Gimesia benthica: one gene and its partner. The protein of the gene in region 2 binds, or shares a complex with, the protein of the main gene of each other region. Links are inferred from orthologs where the notes say so. Each region holds a gene or a part of one and is shown on either strand. Other genes may lie near its edges.

Region 1 (10,568 bases), 1.4 Mb from region 2 along the record:
TGTCGGGAGTCAGAACTTCATCAATCAGAATCGGTGTTCCGTCCAGCAGGCCGAACTCAAATTTGGTGTCGGCCAGGATGATGCCACGTTCCCGGGCATATTCAGAACCCTGCTGATAAATCTGGATACTCTTTTCCCGCAGGCTGTCAGCCAGTTCCTTACCGATGGCCTGACTCATCACTTCGAATGAGACGTTTTCATCATGGCCGGACTCCGCTTTGGTTGCCGGTGTAAACAGGGGCTCGGGCAGTTGATCACTCTGTTTGAGACCCGCTGGCAAATCGATACCACATACGGCTCCAGTCGCCCGATAGTCTTTCCACCCAGATCCGGACAGATAGCCGCGGACGACACATTCAAAGGGAACCACTTCGGTCTTCCGTACCACCATGCAACGGCCACGCAGCGCTTCGAGATCGGCATCAGCGGGGAGCGGCAGATCGGCTGGATCCATGCTCAGCAGATGATTCGGAATCGTGGTGAATCGTTCAAACCAGAACCGACTGATCTGGGTCAACACCCGCCCCTTGTCGGGAATTCCTGGTGAGAGAATCCAGTCGAAGGCACTGATTCGATCGGTGGCCACAAACAGCAGCCGATCGCCAAAATCATATACATCGCGGACTTTTCCCCGTTTGACGGGAATGCCGGTGAGTGAACTTTCGGTAAACGCGGAGGATGTCATGCTTCGTGACCACATTCATGAAAAACGGATGAATCGAGACACTGGAAGTTTAGCGAGAACCAGCAGCCTAAACAATTGAGTGCTGTTCATAACCGCTAAATCCCTGCTAATTCGAGCGATCGTCAGTTTCCTGCCAGCCGCCGGCTCCAGCCAGCCTGATGTACATACATACGAGTCTACACTTGCCACCAGTGCTGCAAACGCGATAATGGGAGAAGTAGCTTGAAGTTAACTTCTTAATTTTAAAATCAGAGAATGATTGTGACCCGTTCTTATGGGCAACTTGCGCTTTTTAATTGCACCTACTCAAGTACCTGAAGACTGGTCTGATCTTCACCGCGCTTATCTGAACGCCGTCGACGGACGTGTGTTTCCTACGCGGATTGAGGTGGACGGAAATGTTCTCACTTTCCGCCGCCAGACATCACAAAGCTGCAAACTGAATATCGTCTGGCACGTCACTGACTTTGGCCGCCCGATCGTGCGGACTGCCTCCCTTGCAGAACGCGAAGAACCCTACGTTCTCTCACTGGAACTGGCCCGTGGAAAAATTTCCACGCTCAAAGATCAGTTGAGCAACTGGCAGATCGCCGGTCTGGTCATTCCCCAGGCACTGGTCAAGCTGCACGACGAAGCCTTCCATGCATTTTCCCAGGCGGCCGTCATCCAGGATCAACTGGAACGCTGCTCGGAACTCGCCGACCTCGCCCTGCAGAAAGCGCATGCCGCAGCTGAAATGCTGGTCCAGCTTTATGCACGTCAGCGTCTGACGATTCTGCATCAGCGGGCACAGTCACTGAAACTACCCGTTTCACTGGGCTGTAACCTGGGAACCCTGATTCCTGACAGTTCCGAACGGGCTCAGATCTGCCAGGCCTTTGATGCCGTCAACGTGGATCTGGTGAACTGGAAAAACATCGAACTCTACGAGGGCGAGCAGAACTGGGACCAGTGCGATCAGCAGGTTGACTGGTGCGAAAAAAACAATCTGCTGATTCGTGGAGGCTGCCTGCTCGATTTCGCCCCGGAAGGACTCCCCGACTGGCTCGAGTCCTGGAAGCTGGATATGGTCAACTTCCAGAGCATCGTTTCCCATTTCATTGAGACCGCGATCACCCGGTATACGGGCAGTATTCGAAACTGGACGCTGGTTTCTGCCATGAACACCGGCGGCGTCTTCGGACTCAATGAAGAGACCCGGCTCACTCTCACCGCCCGCGCCATCGAAGTTGCTAAACAGACGGATGACTCCATCCAGTGTTTCATCAGAGTCGAACAGCCCTGGGGAGATTACCTTTCCAAGGGGCAGCACCAGCTCTCTCCCATGCAGTTCGTCGATGCCATCGACCGACTGGGAGTCGGGCTTTCCGGAATCGACCTGGAACTGAGCATCGGTTATTTCCCGAACGGCTCGCATCATCATGACATGCTGGATATGTCAAAACTGATTGACAAATGGAGCATGCTGAACCTGCCGCTGCACCTGACCCTGGCTTTCCCCAGTGACGATACGGTCGTCAACGAACGGGACAAAAGCATCTCGCGGGTCCAGGCCAGCCAGTGGAAAACCGGCTGGAGTGAAGCCGCCCAGTCGGAGTGGCTTGAGCTTTATCTCCCCCTGCTGCTGGCCAAGCCGGCCGTAACCGGCGTTTACTGGTCGCAGTTCCGCGATCAGGATGACTGTCGTTTTCCCCACTCGGGTCTGGTTAACCAGGACGGCAAAGCCAAACCGGCCCTGGACACGGTCACGAAGTACCATCGCCAATACTGGCGCGCCTGATTTCAAACAGGTTCTACCGCATTGCACAGCGGCTCTCAGTCGAAAATTCCGTGTCAGACTGTTATCATGCAGGCACGTGACTGAAGTTTTGCATTCCAGTCTGATTCGTATTCCGACTGGCTTCATTGCGCCATTACGAACCTGCCCCGGTTCACCCCTCAGACCTCATCAAGGAATCAACATGGCTACCGATAGCAAAGTACCTGAAGTTGGCAAGCGTGCTCCTGCTTTTACTCTCCCCGCTTATCCGGAAGGCAAAGTCCGCCTGAGCGAATTCAAAGGGGAAAAGAACGTACTCCTGTACTTCTACCCCAAAGACAATACTCCGGGCTGCACCACTGAATCCTGTGACTTCCGGGATCGGGTTACTACCTTCAAGAAAAATGACACCGTCATTCTGGGTATCAGCCCCGACTCGGTTAAGTCTCACGAAAAATTCGCGACCAAGTTCGAGCTGCCTTTTACCCTGCTCGCAGACGAAGACCATGCCATTGCTGAGAAGTATGGCGTGTGGGTAGAAAAGAGCATGTACGGTAAGAAGTACATGGGGATCCAGCGTGCGACCTTCCTGATCGACAAGGAAGGCAAGATTGCCGCAGCCTGGCCCAAAGTGAAAGTCAACGGACACGCCGAAGAGGTCGCCCAGGCATTAAAAGAGCTTGACTGATCAAGCTGCCTGAGGACCTCGACTCAAAAGCCTCGAACATCGCAGGTTGGCTGACGCAGTTCCCTCTTCAGGGGCCTGCTAGCCGGCCATGCGGCGTTGTTCGTTCGGAAACTGGATGAAGGGGCCAACAGGTCCCTGCTGGCTTCCATCCCACTGATGAGCATTGACTGCTTCCAGTACTCGCTCTGCAACCTGCATTGCTTCCAGAGCCTGGGTTCCGCCTACCAGGGGCGCTGTATTACTACGGATCGATTCCACAAAGCTGCTCAGCTCTGCAGTCAGGGCATCTGCCGAAGAAACTTCGGGATTCTCCACTTTCAGAAACGTTCCGAAGACTTCCTGTTTCAATGCTTCCAGGTTTACGCCTGCTTTCCGGGCGCGCTCCAGGGGAGGAGTGCCGTACAGCAGAGTTTCGGAAGGTCGATAGGAGTTGACTTCCCGGCTGGTGAAGTCAACGGTCACGCATCCGGAAACGCCCCAGAGCTGCATGGTCCGTTTCGCTACCGGACAGATCCGGCTGGCAGTCAGGTCGGCAATACATCCATTCTGGAATCGCAGCCGCGCCTGAACGGCGTCTTCATGTTCGCCCATCACTGAGATGCCAAACGCTTCCACGCTTTGCAGCGGAGACTGGACGACGGACAGTACCAGGTCAATGTCATGAATCAACAGGTCGTGAATCACACCGATATCAGTTGAACGGAAAGTGTAAGGGCTGACACGTTCGCTGCGAATGAAGCGTGGTTGCGGACAGCGCTGGAAAGCAGCCTGGGTTGCCGGATTGAAACGCTCGACATGACCAATCTGCAAAAGAGTCTGATTCGCTTCTGCAATCTGCACCAGTTCTTCTGCTTCTGCCAGGTTACAGGCGATTGGTTTTTCGACCAGTACGGGAATCTGCTGGGAAAGAAATTCACCCGCGATCGCCAGATGGGCATGGGTTGGTACGGCCAGAGAAACCGCGTCCACGGAATCAAACAGCTCACGGTAATTCGCCACCCAGCGGGTGCCATGCTGTTCGGCGATGGCCTGTCCCTGATCAGGATTGGTATCGGCGACTGCGCACAGATTGACCCCTTCCATGCCAGCTAAAATCCGGGCGTGATGCCGCCCTAAAGCTCCGACCCCGACGACGGCCACGTTCAATGAACTCATGCTGCTCTCCGTGTTGAATCTTGACTGTTTTCTTCAGGAACGTATTTGGCGCTGCGGGCGGCTGCTTCGCGTCCTCGTCCCGCTTTACTCCCCTGAATTCCTTCAAAATGATTAAACAGAGTCTGCAATGCCATAGGCATTACACCCTCCAGTTCCTGACTGAAAATTTCGCGGACTTCGTCCAGTTTTTTATTCTTGCGATAGAACAGACGGTACGCTTTGCGGATGACTGCAATTGAGCTCTCCGAAATTCCCGCACGCTGCATGCCAACCAGGTTGACAAACCGCACGCGAAAATCATCGGAGCCCGTGCAGATCATAAAGGGAGGCACGTCGATCGTGGCCCGGGCACCGCCGCTGACGAAGGCCAGCGTTCCTACCGTACAGAACTGATGGACGACCGTGTTTCCGGAAACAATCGCCCGGTCGTGCACATGCACATGTCCGCCCAGCAGCACGCCGTTGACGAGTGTCACATCATCAAAGATCCGGCAGTTGTGCGCGACATGAGAATTACACAGGAATGTATTTCGATTGCCAATGCGTGTGCAGTGGTCTTCTTTTTCGGCGCCGCGATGAATCGTGCATCCTTCTCGAAACAGGTTGTCGTCACCGATAATCAATCGGGTGGGAGCACCATGATAGCCGGCATCCTGTGGCTCGCTGCCAATGACTGATGTCGGGAAAAAACGATTTCGTTCGCCAATTGTAGTATGTCCCGTGATGGAAACATGACTGTCCAGTACAGTCCCATTCCCAATTTTGACATCCGGTCCCACAAAACAGAACGGACCGATTGTCACATCCTCTCCAATTTCTGCCTGGGGATCGACGTAGGAGAGATTTGAGATACTTGTCGCCATGTGTGTTGACGTCCTAAAAAGTCTGCAGTCAGTGACATACCAGAGTGAGATGGAATAGCTGCTCAGCAGCTGAATCAATACTTTTTAAGCAACCTTCCAGGCTGTTTCGGATTCCGTGGATTGATGCGTTAACCTGATCTGCCGGATCAGCTCTCGATTCAGAGCGTGCCCCGACTGATTTGCGCTGAAATAACCGTGCAGGTCACAGCCCAGCAGAGCAAAATCTCCCAGGCAATCCAGCATTTTGTGTCGGACACATTCGTCGAGTGTCCTTAATTCGTTATCAACGGGACCATCCGGCCCCAGAACCAGAAGATCGGCGGCACTCAACCGCTGACCGTAGCCCAGCTCACGCATGGCTGCGACTTCTTCTTCCAGCACAAACGTGCGGGAAAAAGCCAACTGGTTCATCCAGACCTCCGGATTGATTTCCAGTGTCAGGCACTGAGGTTCAACCGGCGACTTTGCGCCATAGTCCAGATAGTAGCCGATCGCCATGACAGACCGGTTTAAAGGCCGGGCCTGAATAAAGCTGCCCGCCTCATTGTCCACAGTCACTGGCTGCTGAATCGAAATTACTTTTCGGGGGAATGGCTGTTCTACGATTCCCGCTTCCAGAAACTCCTCTGACAGTTCCAGCGCGGAACCATCAAAACAGGGAGCCTCGGGAGCATTGATCTCGATGCGGCAATTATCGATCTGCAATCCTGCCAGAGCGGCCATGACATGCTCGATCATTTCGACGGAAGCGTCCTCGAATTCAATCGCAGTCCGCCGCTGCCGAAAGACGGCATTCTCAATCAAAGCCGGGATTGGTTTGGATCCACTCAGATCCGTCCGGACAAACTGGATTCCATGATTTTCCGGTGCGGGGAAAAAGCGAATTTTCACATCAGAGTTTGTGAAGATCCCCACTCCGCTACACTGTACTGATCTGGCCAGCGTTCTCTGTTGGCGAGTTCGCATGGGCTGCTCCTTCAAAAAGAAAGATGATCCTGGTGCACTGAAACAACCACAAAAAGGATGCAGGCAGATTCAGACCTGCGCTGCATCCGTTTGAGGAGTGCATGAGAACCCGTCTCTACTACTGCCGGGTTTTACCGGGAGTCGGACGAGTAGCAGAACCACCGGCAGCTCCTGCCTGGCTCTTGTAGTTGCGGTTCAGGTAGTCCAGAACGGACAGAGTGATGTCATCGTCAGCACGATGAAATACCACCTGGCGATTCATACCCTGGATCAGTTTCTTGGGATCATCGGTGTCGAGGCTTTCACGATTAAACCGCATGATCAGAGTGTAGTTGTAGATCTTTGCGTACTTCTGAACCGTTTCAGTCACTTCCATGTAAATGGTGTGATAGATCCGGGATTCTTTCCGCAGAAAATCACGCTGTGCTACTTTACGGAATGCTTCGAAGTCGGAAGCGGCCTGGGCCAGCTGCTTTTCGCGAGCCAGGTACTCAGGGCTGCCCTGTTTGAAATCCTGCATCTCTTTCTGAACAGCCTGAATCTGCTCTGCCATGGCTTTCGCTTTGGCATCGCTCTGCTGAATTTCAGTTTTGAGCTCTTCACGCAGGGCGGTGAATTTCTCGTAGTTCTTGAACACATGAGCCATATCAATCAGGCCCACTTTGTGTACCACAGAAGAGGTCTTGCTGGGAGCATTGTTTTGTGCAGATGCTGTTTCGGTGAAACAGGCAAAGCAACCAACAATAGCAAGAACTGTAGCAGATGTCATTAATTTTTTCACGACCGAAGCACTCCTTTGCAGAATGGACCACTGTCCGTAGTGGCAATCAAACGAAAATAGATTTTCTGAATCAGGCCCGATTCCGTCTCACGTTTTCAGGAGACCTTCACGGAACCCGTACATCATGGAAATGTAAGTTTAACTATCGCGTTCAGTGGAAAACATCTCATATTTTTCCGACTGCCCGCATCGAGAGAACGGTAATTTTGCATAGTTTTAAAATCAGGTCAATACGAAAAAATCCGCTTTCACGCTCAATTTACAAACCGATTTCGGGTTTTTCGTCGCAGGTCCCTGCGCAGTTCCAGTCACTCGGTTTTTGGTCTTGCCTTGAAATGGCGTTTGAATTATCACACGCACCTCTTTCAATTCTCAATTTCAACCTTTCCCCGATATGAATCGCCCCCGATTCGTATTTCCCAAACAATTCTGGTTGTCCTCAAACACTCGCGACAACTCACCTTATACCTTTCAAATGGGCTGTAAAAAAGTCAGCACGGAGGCTTATTCCATGTGTCCGTTAGACCGCTGGATCCTGACACCTATATTAATGACAGGGCTGTTCCTCAGCCTGGCTGACGATGTTTTTGCGAAAAAACGGACCTTTCCCTACGAAGCGGTCGTCAATGCAGACGAAGCCCTGGTTCGCAGCGGCAATGGACGTCGCTATTATCCGACGCTCAAACTCAAACGGGGCAACCGCGTCACCGTACACCGCCACGATCCGGGTGGGTGGTTTATGATCGCCCCTCCCCAGGGAAGTTTCAGCTGGGTTCGTGCAGAACATGTACAGAAACTCAACGGCAATCGGGGACGCGTGACTGAAAACGGCGTCGTCGTCCGGGTCGGAAGTGCCTTTGATGAATCGCGGGAAGTCGAGCAGATCCGACTCTCAAAAAATGATGAAATCACCATTCTGGACAGCAAAAATGTTCAAACGGAATTTGGTAATGTGCTGATGTATCGCATCAAACCTCCCGTTGGCGAATGGCGCTGGGTTGAAGGACACCTGTTGCTCCCCACAGACGAATATCAGCCTGGGAAGAGTACCCCGGCAATCATTGATTCGCCGATCGCTCAGAATGACGCTGATCCCTTCAGCCAGGGTATGCCCGAAATCAAGACGCCAGCTGCTCCGAATCGGGAACAGATTCAAACTCCCACCGATGGCTCTGCCCGGCGGAGTGTTCCTCAAGTTGACGAAATCGCTGCCGCCAAGGACGCGATCAAAACCATCGACACTCAGTTCCGGGCGATGATTGAAGCCGAACCGACGAGCTGGGATCTGGATGGCCTGGAGCAGGACTATAAAACTCTGCAGCAGGAAATCAAACTTCCGGCTATCGCCAGTAAGATCGATCTCCGCATTGATGCCGTCAATCGTTATCGCAAAGTCAAAGAAGAGTACAAGGACTTCCTGAAGCTGGCAGAAGAAACCAGCAAGCGGGATGCAGAACTGGTCTCGATGGCTCCGGACCAGAACAAAACGAATCGCTATCCCTCACCGGAAGTTCCAGTGGGAGAGAACGGACTGCTCCCCCCCACTCCCGAACCTGCTGATTCCATGATTCCCGGGCAGCCTGCTGCTCCCAGTCAACCAGTCATCCCGAGCCAGCCGACTCCACCACTGCCACAACCGAGTGCACCAACGCCAACTGTCCCCCAGCCTCAGATGCAGCAGCCTTCTCAGCCGGCTCAACCTCAGTTCTCAGGAGCGGGGATCGTACGCCGTCTGTCCAATATCAGCCGTGGGATGCCAACACATGCTCTGGTTGCCCCGGACGGACGCTTTCTGGCCTATCTGCAGCCGGTCTCTCCTCAGATCAATTTGGACGCCGTACAGGGTCGCGCAATCGGCGTGACTGGCAAACGCTGGTTCCGAAATGATTTACGCGGGGAATACATCCTCGTCGAATCCATGACTCCTGTTCGCCTGCAGGCAGCACCGGTTCCCGGACGGTAAAGGCCCGTAAAGTTAGCTTACTGACAAACAAAAACGCCCGCTGGAGCTCTTAGCCAGCGGGCGTTTTCCATTTCAGATTGAGATCCAATCAGTAGCTTAGACCATCTCTTCGGCACCAGCGGCCTTCGCGACATCTTCTTCGCTGACTTCTTGAGGTGCCTGTGGAGAATCCTTAAACAACAGGAAGAACAGGACCATAATCACCAGCGCTGCTACGGTCGGAATGATCCAGAACTCTTTCCAGTTCTGTAGTTTGGCTGCTCCTTCGCCGGTCACAATCGTATTGATCAGGTTTCCGCTGATCAGTGCCCCCAGCAACATCCCAACTCCCTGAGTCGCGAATACCAGAAAGCCCTGGGCCTGAGCACGAATTGAGGGTCCCGCTTTCTGATCGACATAGATCTGCCCTGTTACAAAAAAGAAGTCATAACAGATACCGTGCAGCAGAATCCCGATGACAATCATCCAGACAACACCATCAGTGGCTCCAGCAGCAAACAGGCCATAACGGACAACCCAGGCGAACATGCCGAACAGCAGCATGCGTTTCACTCCCAGGAATTTGAAGAAGAAGGGCATCAGCACCATGAACAACACTTCGGACATCTGACCGAAGGACATCTTAAATGCAGGGTTCGCAATACCGGCATCGGCGACAAACACCGGTGCGTAAGCGTAATAAGCTGCCAGGGGAATACAGATCAGCAGTGAGCTGACCATGAAGACCAGAAAAGATCGATCTTTCAGCAGGGCCAGCGAATCCAGTCCGAGAATATCCCGAATTGAAATTTCTTTACCTTTAGACGGTGGCGGAGTGTGTGGCAGGGTCAGACTGTAAATCCCCATCAGCACTGCAGCTCCACCAGCCACGAACAGTGGCTTGGGAGTCATGTCGGCTTGCATGAATTTACTGACCACGACGTTAGCGACAATCCAGCCCAGGGTTCCGAAAACACGGACCAGCGGGAACCAGACTTCCTGATTCTTGAGATGCGAAAAAGCGATTGTATTGGTCAGCCCCAGGGTCGGCATGTAACACAACATGTGTAACAGAAGTAACAGGATGAATGTTTTGCTCCCTTCCCCATCAGGTCCTACTACATGCGGAGCATAATAGAGTGCAGCACCGCCGATGACCATCAGCACGGCCAGGACGCGTTCGGAAGAGAAAAAGCGGTCTGCAACCATACCCAGGATAAAAGGTGAGACGATCGCCGCGATCGGACCCACAGTGTATGCCCAGTAAATCGCATCCCCCATTCCGTTGGCTCCCATGTAGTTACCAACGGTTACATACCAGGCTCCCCAGACGAAGAACTCCAGGAACATCATAATTGAGAGACGAATACCAATGCTGAGTGGCGATTGTTGTGAGGACATACTCGTTAAACCCTTCTCCTGCTCTGTTGCTAAATACCGTATTTGTCGGATCTTTGATCGGTACGATCATGTCCCGAATGACCTTAACAGGCAAGTATAAAGGGATTCAGTCCCGGGAATTTCTCCTGAATGCATCACTGCTGTGCTCTGACTGAAACGTGCCCCGGGGTCCAATCAGTCGCTGCATGCCAGCTAAGCCAGGCTTCTTCTCCTTGAAGTACTCCTGACATGATGCAATCAAACTAGCTGCCTGATCAGCTCCCAAAGCGGTGTCATCCTTTGCAGATCAGCAGGTAATTCTCCATATCACACTATAAAATAGAGACTT
Region 2 (10,417 bases):
TGGGCGCCATGGGAGGCATCGGTATGCTCTCAGCCGGTCTGTTGGGTGGCCCCGGCATCGGTTACAACCAGGATTACTATGCGACTGAAAAGCTCGAGGAAATTGCTCCTCAAACTTACGAACGCTATTCCGTTGCGGAAGCGAACGGCTTCCTGTTTCTCCCCAAGATTAAAGGTCTCGATGGTTCGAAGGTCAGTGTCTTGAACAATGATGGCCAGGATCTGGAGAAAAAAGTAGAACAGCTTGATAAAGAGGGAAAATCGGATGCATACATTTCCAACCTCAATACCTGGTGGCAGGGAGCGGAAGCGTTTGCCCCTGAAGATATCGGCCCGGTAGAAGAAGCCGGCATCTACGGAGGTCGGATGGCACTGAAGTGCACGGCCCTGGTTCCGCTGGTCATGGCCATTGGTTACCTGATTCTGGTGATCTACTTCTACATGAAGGGTGGCTACAAGGCAGAAGTTCTGCACGGCGAAGAACCGGACGGCGAACACTACACCGGTGGTGTTGAAGGTCCCGTTGAGTAAGGCTTGCCCGGTGTCTGTTGAAGTTCACGAACGACCACTCATTAGGGGTGGTCGTTCTTTTTTTGGGTACCAGAAAGTTTCTCTCGGCAGGAACGTCGGAGTGGTACCAGACTTCATGCTTAGCCAGTGCTGTCAAGTGATCGCCAAAAAAACATTCAACAGTGCCGATGGGTTGACATTTTGACTGATAGCTGGATAACAGAACTATAAATACGCGTATTCCCCGCCTTGAAATCTAATACATCGTCTTACCGATTCTTCTTTCAAATAGCAGGTACGTCCCCATGCAAGACGCTTTCCCCGAGTCTCCCACGTTTGTCACCCACCTTGAATGTGGCATGGAGCATGATCACTACGAAGCCGACCAGTTACACGGCCTGTCCAAAGCGGGCAAGCCCCTGCTGGTGAAATACGATCTGGACGGCATCAAGCAGTCGGTCAGTAAGGCAGACCTGGCAGCCCGCCCCGCGACTCTCTGGCGGTATCGCGAATTTCTGCCGGTTCGCAAATCGGAAAACATCGTCAGCCTGGGCGAAATTCATACACCACTGATTCCCGTACCACGTCTGCAGGGAGGACAGGGTCAGGTCTGGATCAAAGATGAAGGTCGTCTGCCCACGGGTTCGTTCAAAGCCCGCGGTCTGTGCATGGCAGTCTCGATGGCCAAAGAACTGGGCGTCACCAAAGTCGCGATGCCCACTAACGGGAATGCAGGTGCCGCACTGGCCGCCTATGGTACCCGGGCCGGCATGAAGTCTTACATCTTCTGTCCCGGTGATACTCCAGAAATCAATGTCCGTGAAATCGCCGCCCAGGGAGCGAACGTCTGGCGGGTAAATGGACTGATCAACGACTGCGGAAAAATTGTGGGTGAAGGGAAAGAGAAAGTCGGCTGGTTCGACTTCTCCACACTCAAAGAACCGTACCGCATCGAAGGTAAAAAAACGATGGGCCTGGAACTGGCCGATCAGATGGGTTGGGAAGTCCCCGATGTCATCTTCTACCCGACCGGCGGTGGTACCGGTTTGATCGGCATGTGGAAAGCCTTTAACGAACTCAAAGAGATGGGCTGGCTCACCGGTAAACTGCCTCGCATGGTGGCTGTCCAGGCATCCGGCTGTGCCCCGATGGTGAAAGCCTATGAAGCGGGTGAAGAACACGCCCCACTCTGGGAGAATGCCCATACAATCGCTGCAGGAATCCGGGTTCCCATCGCCGTTGGTGACTTCCTGATTCTGCGTGCAGTCCGGGAAAGCAACGGGTTTGCGACTGCCGTCGATGATGACAAAATCTCGGCCGCCCTGGATGAATGTTCGCAGAAGGAAGGTTTCCTGATGTGTCCCGAAGGGGCCGCGACCTATGCCGCCTACAAACAGGAACTGGCATCGGGTCGTGTCAGCCCGGATGAGAGTGCAGTCCTGTTTAACTGTGCGACCGGATTGAAATACCCACTGCCTCCCGCAGACCAGTCAATCGATATCAACGAGCCCGTTGACTACTCGATGTTTGACTAATACCCACGCCACGAACTGAGAGCAGCAGGAAGTAAGCCATGAGCAATGTGCTGGTGACCGAAAATATTCAAGGGGCATCCATGAACGATCTGATGAAAGATCTGGATGTCGAGTTTGACGCCTACCTCTGGCAGAACGTCAATCTGCTGAAGCAGAAGCTTGCAGATGCCCAGGCACTGATTGTCAGGAATCAGACGAAAGTCAACCAGGAACTGATTGATGCAGCTCCCAACCTGAAAATCATTGCCCGCGCCGGTGCGGGTCTGGACAACGTCGATACCGCTTACGCGAAAGAGAAAGGCATCGTCGTCAGTTACACGCCCGATGCGAACTCACTCTCTGTGGCAGAGTTGACGCTGGGACTGATGCTGGCCCTGCTCCGCAAGATTCCCGAAGCACGACAGGACACACTGACCGGCGGCTGGAACCGCATTAAATTCACCGGCACCGAATTGAATGGCAAAACACTGGGCCTGATTGGCATGGGACGGATCGGTACACTGACCGCAACCCGAGCCCGGGCCTTCGGTATGAACATCATCGCCGCCGACCCGTATCTTGCTGCCGACGCACCGCATTTGAAAGAGCTCAACGGCAAACTGGTTTCGCTGGATGATCTGCTGGCACAGGCAGATGTGATTACCTGTCACAGCCCGCTGACACCGGACACGCGCGGGATGCTGACCTATCAGCATTTCAGCAAAATGAAACCGACGGCCTGTTTCATCAACACCTCGCGGGGAGAAGTCGTCGACGAACGGGGACTGACCCAGGCGTTGCTGGAACATAAGCTGGCCGGTGCTGCCCTGGACGTGCGGGAAGTCGAACCTCCTCACCAGAGCGCCCTGAATCAACTGGAGAACGTGATCTTAACACCGCATATCGCCGCCTTTACCCTGGAAGCCCAGGAGCGGGTGGTAGACGCGGTCTGCGAAGACGTCCGACTCGTGCTGAGCGGCAAACCGGCCGTCAATGTTTTTCAATCTTAAACTGAGAGTACCAGCCTGATGCAAGACGAACTCAAAGAAGACAAATGGTATCACGGCATTTCCCGTTACCAGTGGCTGGTGTTGATTATTGCCTCGCTGGGCTGGGTCTTCGATGTGTTCGAAGGCCAGATCTTCGTCGCCAGCATGAACGAGGCAATGCCTTCACTGATCCGGGTTGAGCCGCTGAGTGAGGAGGAACTCCAGAATCCCCAGAAAGTAGAGGCACACGAGAAAGAGATCTCGGGACGCAAGGCACTCTATAACAATATCGCACTCGGCGCCTTCCTGATCGGTGGTGCGCTGGGGGGGATTGCCTTTGGCGCTTTGAGCGACCGCATCGGCCGTAAAAAGACGATGTCGCTGACGATTCTATTCTATTCGTTCTTTACCTGTCTCTCGGCGTTGTCACAGGAATGGTGGCAGTTGGCCGGGTTCCGCTTTCTGGTGGCCCTCGGTGTGGGGGGCGAGTGGGCGGTGGCGAGTACCCTCGTTGCGGAAACCTTTCCCCCGAAAGCACGCGCCCGTGTGGGGAGTATCTTTCACGCCTCCAGTGTGCTGGGAACCTACCTCGCGATTCTGGCGGGGGCCTTTATCATCGGGAATGAAAGTATTCAGGCCTATGCCAAAGAAGCCGGCATGGAAAGCATGCCCTGGCGGATTGGCTTTGCACTCGGGGTCGTGCCTTCATTCCTGATCATCTGGATCCGTCGTTCGATGCACGAGCCGGAATCCTGGCAACAGGCCCAGGAGGCTTCCCGCGAAGGTGGTGGCAAAAAGATGGGCTCCATCACGGACCTGATGTTGCCCGAGTATGTTAAGGGAACCTGCATCGGCGTGTTACTGGCAGCGATCGGACTGGCTACATTCTGGGGCGTCCACATCTATGGAAAGAATGCATTTTTGAATGCCGTTCAGGCGGACTACCTGGCCGAACAGTTCCCCGGACAGGCCGAGGTCTCTCCCGATGAAAGTAAGGCGTACCTGGAAACGATCAAGGCCCCCCTCAAACGCTGGGAGATGCTGGGAATGTTCCTGGCCACCACCGGCGGTGGACTGGGGTTGCTGGCATTCGGACCGATCTGCGAATGGGTCGGACGCCGGGGGGCATTTTTTCTGTTTCACGTGGGGGGGCTGATCAGTTCCTTACTGCTGTTCCAGGTATTTCATAATGCAACCGTGATCGGCTGCTTTCTGCCCTTGTTTGGTTTTCTGACACTTGGCATGCACGCCGGTTATGCGATTTACTTCCCCGAACTTTATCCCACCCGTATGCGGGGCACCGGTACCGGCTTCTGCTTTAATGCCGGTCGTATCCTGGCTGCACCGATCCTGTTCATCGGGGGCTGGATGCAGAAGGACTGGGGCTATTCACTGGCACAGACAGCAACGATTCTGAGCATGCTGTATATCGTCGGTGCGATTCTGCCCTACTTTGCCCGTGAAACCAAAGGCAGCGAGCTGATGGAATAGTTCCGCTCGCTCCCTTGCGCTCACTCTTGCCTGACAGAGACATGCCGCCGGTGTGGCTCATTGATACGTGTATATAACAATGATGTTTTCTGATCCACAGTTGTGGTTATTCGTCCTCCTTGCTGTTTTCTGTTCTGCGTTGATCCAGGGAATTATCGGCTTCGGTTATGCCATCGTAGCGATGGCGGTGCTGCCTCTGTTACTCAATTTTCGCGAAGCCAATCTGCTCGTGGCATACAGCATTGTGCTGCCGGTAATCTGGACGTTCTGGGCTTACCGCAGGCATTCGAACCTGAAACTGCTGGCGGGAGCCATCATCGGTTCGCTGGTGGGACTCCCCCTGGGGCTGCTGACGTTCACCCTGATCGATCTGGATTACCTGGTACGGGGCACCGGGCTGGTGATCCTGCTGATCGTCGTCGACGGCTTCTTTCAGAAGCCGGTACATGTTGACGAAGGGCCGCAGAAAGCCTCTTCGGTGTGGAGCACATTCGCCGGGTTCTGCAGCGGCTTCCTGGCGGGATCGACGAGTATCGCGGGGCCGCCGATCGTGATCTATGCGATTCGCCAGCCCTGGACGCAGGAACAATACAAGGGCTTCATCTTCGGGTTCTTCATCATGATTTCCATTTCGCGGGCCATCGGTCTGGCTCTGATGGGCTTCGCCACACTCCCCGTGATGGTGACGACCGCGGTGATTGTTCCCTTTGTCTTTCTGGGAACCAAACTGGGCCTGATGCTGGGCCCTAAAATCAATCCGATATTGTTTAAGCGATGCCTGCTCTTGCTGCTGGCGGTCAGTTCGCTGTATATGCTGATCCAGGGCAAGCCGGCGGTTCCTACAGAAAATGAACCTCCGATGGTGGAAATCATCGAACCGGGCGATGGCCAACCGAAGATTCAGACCTTCCCGGAAAAATCATCTCCCTGAAGCCACTCCAGCAGCTGCTGCTGGGCAGGCAACCGGGTTTCCAGCTGCAGAAGTTCCTGAATGAGCGCAGGCAGGTCTGTAATCGTATCTACATCGGTCAACCGGGGCAGTTGATGCACGGCTCCCCAGGATTGCAGCCGTTCACAAAGAACTGACGCGGTCTCGCTTACACTGTAAGGCACACTGTTCCAGAGTTGTTTGTCCAGGCAAACACGCGTCCCAAACAGATAGAAGCCCCCATCTGCAGCAGGTCCCAGGACGAAACGGGGAGGTTTTCCAGGCTGGTCGAGAATCTCAATTGCTTCCAGCAGGATCTCGCGCGACAACTGCGGCGCATCTGCACCGAGAAAAATCACGAACGCGTGCTGTTCCAGTAATTGCTGATTGACGTGGGCCAGTCTGTCTCCGAGTCCCCCTGCTCCCTGCGGGATGGTTGTAAAATCGTTCCAGAGGGGCGCGTCGCAAGCCATCGGTTCCGCGACCGCCCAGTAGGGAACGACCTGTCTCTCCTTTGAGACGGCTGCTACCACTGCCTGCACCGCCGGGGCAGAACGTGTATGAAACTGCTCGGCTGACTGCTGTCCAATGTCGGCCGCCAGTCTTGTTTTTAACGGGGAATACCCCGGGGTCTTTACAAAGACGGCGATTGCGCCTTGCCGTGAAACCATACTCGAATCCGTGCTTTCATCAGTAAATAGAATTGGGGTGTCGCCTGGCAGGCCGTGAGCCAGAGGTGCTGGAGTGTGACCTTGAGCCAGCCCCGCTCCCGATATTTACGGGCGCTCGTGGCAATGTCTGCCCCCGTGCATTTCAGTCGCAGTCCCGCCTGACGGGCTTTCCAGACCAGCAGATGATCTTCGCCGTAAGCCGCTGATTCGTCAAATCCGCCCAGCGAATGAAAGGCATCCTTCTCCAGACAGAGCCCCTGATCTCCAAAGGGCATGCCCAGGAGATGCGAGCGAAGCCAGACACCCCAGCGATTGACGTGCATCAGAAAAAAACTCTGCTCTTCAAACCGCAGATTAAAATAATGCAGTGCCGCTGGGTCCGTTTGCAGGGACTCGAACAGTCTGGAAACGCTGTGTGCAGGCAGACGTGAATCGGCGTGCAGAAACAAAATAAAATGCTGCTGGGCCAGCACGGCTCCCTCGTTCATCTGCACTGCCCGGCCGATCGCAGTCTGCTGCCAGCGACATTGCTGCCGCAGCGGGGATGTCTGCAGCAGCGTCTCCCAGTCAGCGGGCGGAGGTCCGTTTGAGACGAACAGAAACTCGGTTGAATCCGGGAACGCACTCAAATCGGGCAGCAGTTTCATCCAGGATGCATCCCCCTGGAGGATCGGGATCACGACGGAGAGCGCTGCTGCAGAATCCATGGTGTGGAAGGAACTCTTTTTTGAAGAGGGAATCGGAAAATGTGAGGTGCTTCACAGCCTGGAACGTCATCATAGTCCATGCTGTAAACATCCAGAAGTCGCCTGTTGAGGGGAAAGGGAATGTTTATCGATTTCCCGCCGTCGATTATACTGTAGGAACCTGAGAAACAGGTACACCCCCTGATTGGAACTTCCTCTCGCTGTTTCAGCGAACCGGAAAGGAAAACGTAACGCTATGAACTCAGTCAATACACGACAGCAGTCAACCGAAGAGGCCTCGGTCTACAATCGCTATGCCAGTGCGGCACAGGAACGCGAGCAATCACTCTGCTGTCCGGTACAATACAACCCCGCCTACCTGTCGATCATCCCGGAAGAAATTCTCGAAAAAGATTACGGCTGCGGAGATCCGTCACCCTACATTTCTCCGGGAGACACGGTCCTCGACCTGGGATCGGGGGGCGGTAAGATCTGTTATATCGCTTCCCAGATTGTCGGCCCGGAGGGACGGGTGATCGGCGTGGACTGCAATGCAGAAATGCTGGCGCTGGCGAGAAAGTATCAGCAGCCGGTCGCTGAAGAACTGGGATATGCAAACGTGGAATTTCGCTGTGGTCTGATTCAGGATCTGCAGCTGGATCTCGACCTGCTCAACCAGGAACTGGCCCACAGCCCCATCGACAGTCAGGCACGCTGGCTGGAACTGCGTGACCTGGAACAGCGACTGCGCAGTGAATCGCCCCTGATCGCGGACGAGAGCGTCGACTGCGTCGTCTCCAACTGCGTGTTGAACCTGGTGCGGGAAGCGGACCGGGCGCAGTTGCTGCAGGAAGTCTTTCGGGTATTGAAGCGGGGCGGGAAAGCGGTCATCAGCGATATCGTCTGCGATGAAGATGTGCCCCAGGAGATGCGCGATGATCCGACGCTCTGGTCGGGTTGTATCTCGGGCGCGTTTCGCGAAGATGCGTTCCTGTCGGCTTTCGAAGCGGCCGGCTTCCACGGGATGGAAATTCTCAAACGCGAAGAGCAGCCCTGGCAGACCGTTAACGGGATTGAGTTCCGTTCGGTCACCGTCTCTGCTTACAAGGGGAAACAGGGACCCTGCCTGGAACGCAACCAGGCTTTGATTTATCGTGGTCCGTTCAAAAAAGTGGAAGACGACGACGGTCACCTCTACTTCCGCGGGCAGCGGATCGCGGTCTGTGACAAAACATTCAACCTGCTGCAGCAGGCCCCTTATGCGGGACAGTTCCTGCCGGTGGAACCGTACCAGGATATTCCACTTAAACAGGCGACCGAGATGGACTGTCGTCGGAATGCGATTCGAGATCCCCGGGAAACCAAGGGCAAGGGCTTTGATCTGACCACCCAGATTCTGGACTCCTGCTGTACCCCGGACGGTGGCTGCTGCTGACCTGATGACTTGTCCGCAGGCGATTTAACCCAAAGACGACAACGGAAGATCGGGAACGTTTATGCCTTCACTCACACTGCTGCGACAACAGAGCAAACTGGCTGATCCACGCGAGCAGTTAAAGATTCTCGCTGCTCAGGACCAGGTGCCGACGTTTGATGCGCAGCTTGAATCGCATCAACTCCCGCTGTTGCAGGCCCAGACACTGGAAACGCTGCAGGTCAACCTCGGGCGATTGTGCAACATGACGTGCGAGCACTGCCATGTGGACGCCGGTCCGGACCGCAGGGAGATTATGCAGATTGAGAACGTCGAGCACTGTCTGCGCGCCCTGGCCCATCCCGGCTTCCAGACTCTCGATCTGACGGGAGGCGCCCCGGAGATGAATCCCCATTTTCGGCTGATGGTCAGACGTGGTCGCGAGATGGGCAAAAAGATCATCGATCGCTGCAATCTGACCATTCTACTCGCTCCGGGCTATCGGGATCTGCCGGAATTCCTGGCGGAGCACGAAGTCGAGATTGTTGCCTCCCTGCCCTGCTACCTGGAAGAGAATACTGACGCCCAGCGGGGCGATGGTGCGTTTCAGAAATCGATCCAGGCCCTGAAACGACTCAATGAAGTGGGTTACGGGGCTCCCGAATCCCCCCTGAAACTCACGCTGGTCTATAACCCGGTCGGGCACTCCCTGCCCCCCGATCAGGGACAGCTCGAATCTGCCTATCGAGAGCAACTGCGATCGCGGTTTGGCATCGAGTTTACGAACCTGATTACGATCACCAACATGCCCATCAGCCGTTATTTAAGTGATCTGGTTGCGCAGAAGCGACTGGAAGAGTATATGTCTCGTCTGGTACAGGCATTTAACCCGGAGACAGTCCCGGGGGTCATGTGCCGCTCGCTGATCTCGGTCGACTGGGAGGGGTATCTCTACGACTGCGATTTCAACCAGATGCTCGCGCTCCCCGTCTCACAGCCCCGACAGAGACATATCCGTGATTTTGATTATGGATCCCTGCAGGAACGCCCCATCGTGACTCAGCGGCACTGTTTTGGCTGTACGGCCGGGGCGGGATCGAGCTGTGGCGGGGCTCTGAATCCGGGCTGAAACGGGGTTCTTCGAGACCTCCCCCGACCGATTTTGCCTGGCGAAAGCATGCGTTGAAACGGGTATGAAATTCATTTGAAGATTCAATGAATCCCGGCCCCCCTGACTGAGGGGCATCTCCTCCCGCTATTCATGTTATCACTACAGATTCCCCGCCCGGAAACTGGCAGTGTCCGGGCCATTTTTTTTAGTCTGAAGGTGCAAATCGATGATTTTTTCCTCATGTGATTCCACCACTCAGACGGAAATAATTCTATATATTTTCAGTTCATTTTTTTCGCACTTGACAAAGCAAAATAAATAAAATAAAGGGAATATTTGCGGCCGGCAGATTTCGTAGAATCGATGCCAGGTCAGCACTTCCGTGTGTTGACTTGCTCCCTGCGGGGGTAACTCACAACGGACCCCCAACCGTTAAATAATCGTTTAGAGACCTGGAAAGCACATACAACGAAATCACGAGGATGTAACTGTGTTATTAGCTGATTCCCTTCATACCGAATCCCCTGAAGAGCTTGAAACGTTCTCGGATAAGCTCCCCATCGTTTTCTTTTCGCTAGACGATGATGAAGAAAACATTGGCTTTGATGACCTCGAAGATATCGACGACGATGATTTCGATGACGATGATGAATTCGACGACGACGATGAAGAAGAGGAAGACGACGACTTCGATGATGAAGAAGACGATGATTTCGATGACGACGACTTCGAAGACGATGATTTCGATGATGACGATGATATGTTCTAAGTCGTTTCTGAATCAGCTGGGAGGCTCGTGGTTGATCCGCGAGCCTGGCTCTGCTACCTTCCAGAGAGCGGCACGCATTTGACTCTTCTATCAGCCTGCGAGTTTCGTCGCTTCAATCGGCCTCCTCAAGACCTTCACCGAAAGAACATGACATGCAGGGATTGGTTGAACAAGTCAACGATGCCATCGAATTTCTCAATACCCGGATCAATCAACAACCACGCATCGGTCTGATTCTGGGGACCGGCCTGGGCGACTTCACCAAACAGATCGAACAGGACGTCACCATTCCTTACCAGGAAATCCCACACTTCCCGCGTTCGACAGTTGAATCG

What was found.
Region 1: the proteins of F1728_RS06135 (region 2) and lpxA are in contact, whole or in part, in a crystal structure (PDB 4J09), measured with the Escherichia coli proteins. The link is inferred for Gimesia benthica from one-to-one orthologs.

Annotation. Positions count from the first base shown.
Region 1 is NZ_CP043930.1:2,966,718-2,977,285, forward strand. Bases 3,218-6,200 are described here. They hold lpxA (acyl-ACP--UDP-N-acetylglucosamine O-acyltransferase), read right to left. Parts: upstream 5,151-6,200; coding sequence 4,284-5,150; downstream 3,218-4,283. Other genes in these bases: F1728_RS11215 (Gfo/Idh/MocA family protein), read right to left, coding at 3,218-4,287; lpxC (UDP-3-O-acyl-N-acetylglucosamine deacetylase), read right to left, coding at 5,235-6,116. In the rest of the region: F1728_RS11200 (phosphoribosylaminoimidazolesuccinocarboxamide synthase), read right to left, coding at 1-685; F1728_RS11205 (endo-1,4-beta-xylanase), read left to right, coding at 960-2,465; bcp (thioredoxin-dependent thiol peroxidase), read left to right, coding at 2,647-3,132; more of F1728_RS11215, read right to left, coding at 3,211-3,217; F1728_RS11230 (OmpH family outer membrane protein), read right to left, coding at 6,235-6,885; F1728_RS11235 (hypothetical protein), read left to right, coding at 7,409-8,860; F1728_RS11240 (nucleoside permease), read right to left, coding at 8,957-10,240.
Region 2 is NZ_CP043930.1:1,607,072-1,617,488, forward strand. Bases 2,446-5,277 are described here. They hold F1728_RS06135 (MFS transporter), read left to right. Parts: upstream 2,446-3,051; coding sequence 3,052-4,503; downstream 4,504-5,277. Other genes in these bases: F1728_RS06130 (hydroxyacid dehydrogenase), read left to right, coding at 2,446-3,033; F1728_RS06140 (sulfite exporter TauE/SafE family protein), read left to right, coding at 4,583-5,277. Outside these bases: F1728_RS06120 (MFS transporter), read left to right, coding at 1-530; F1728_RS06125 (threonine synthase), read left to right, coding at 815-2,044; more of F1728_RS06130, read left to right, coding at 2,083-2,445; more of F1728_RS06140, read left to right, coding at 5,278-5,434; F1728_RS06145 (TIGR04282 family arsenosugar biosynthesis glycosyltransferase), read right to left, coding at 5,404-6,102; F1728_RS06150 (TIGR04283 family arsenosugar biosynthesis glycosyltransferase), read right to left, coding at 6,066-6,809; F1728_RS06155 (methyltransferase domain-containing protein), read left to right, coding at 7,045-8,223; arsenosugar biosynthesis radical SAM (seleno)protein ArsS, read left to right, coding at 8,285-9,331; F1728_RS06165 (hypothetical protein), read left to right, coding at 9,804-10,082; F1728_RS06170 (purine-nucleoside phosphorylase), read left to right, coding at 10,235-10,417. UniProt on the Escherichia coli protein: Probably transports across the inner membrane the two dehydrated forms of N-acetylneuraminate (Neu5Ac), 2,7-anhydro-N-acetylneuraminate (2,7-AN) and 2-deoxy-2,3-didehydro-N-acetylneuraminate (2,3-EN).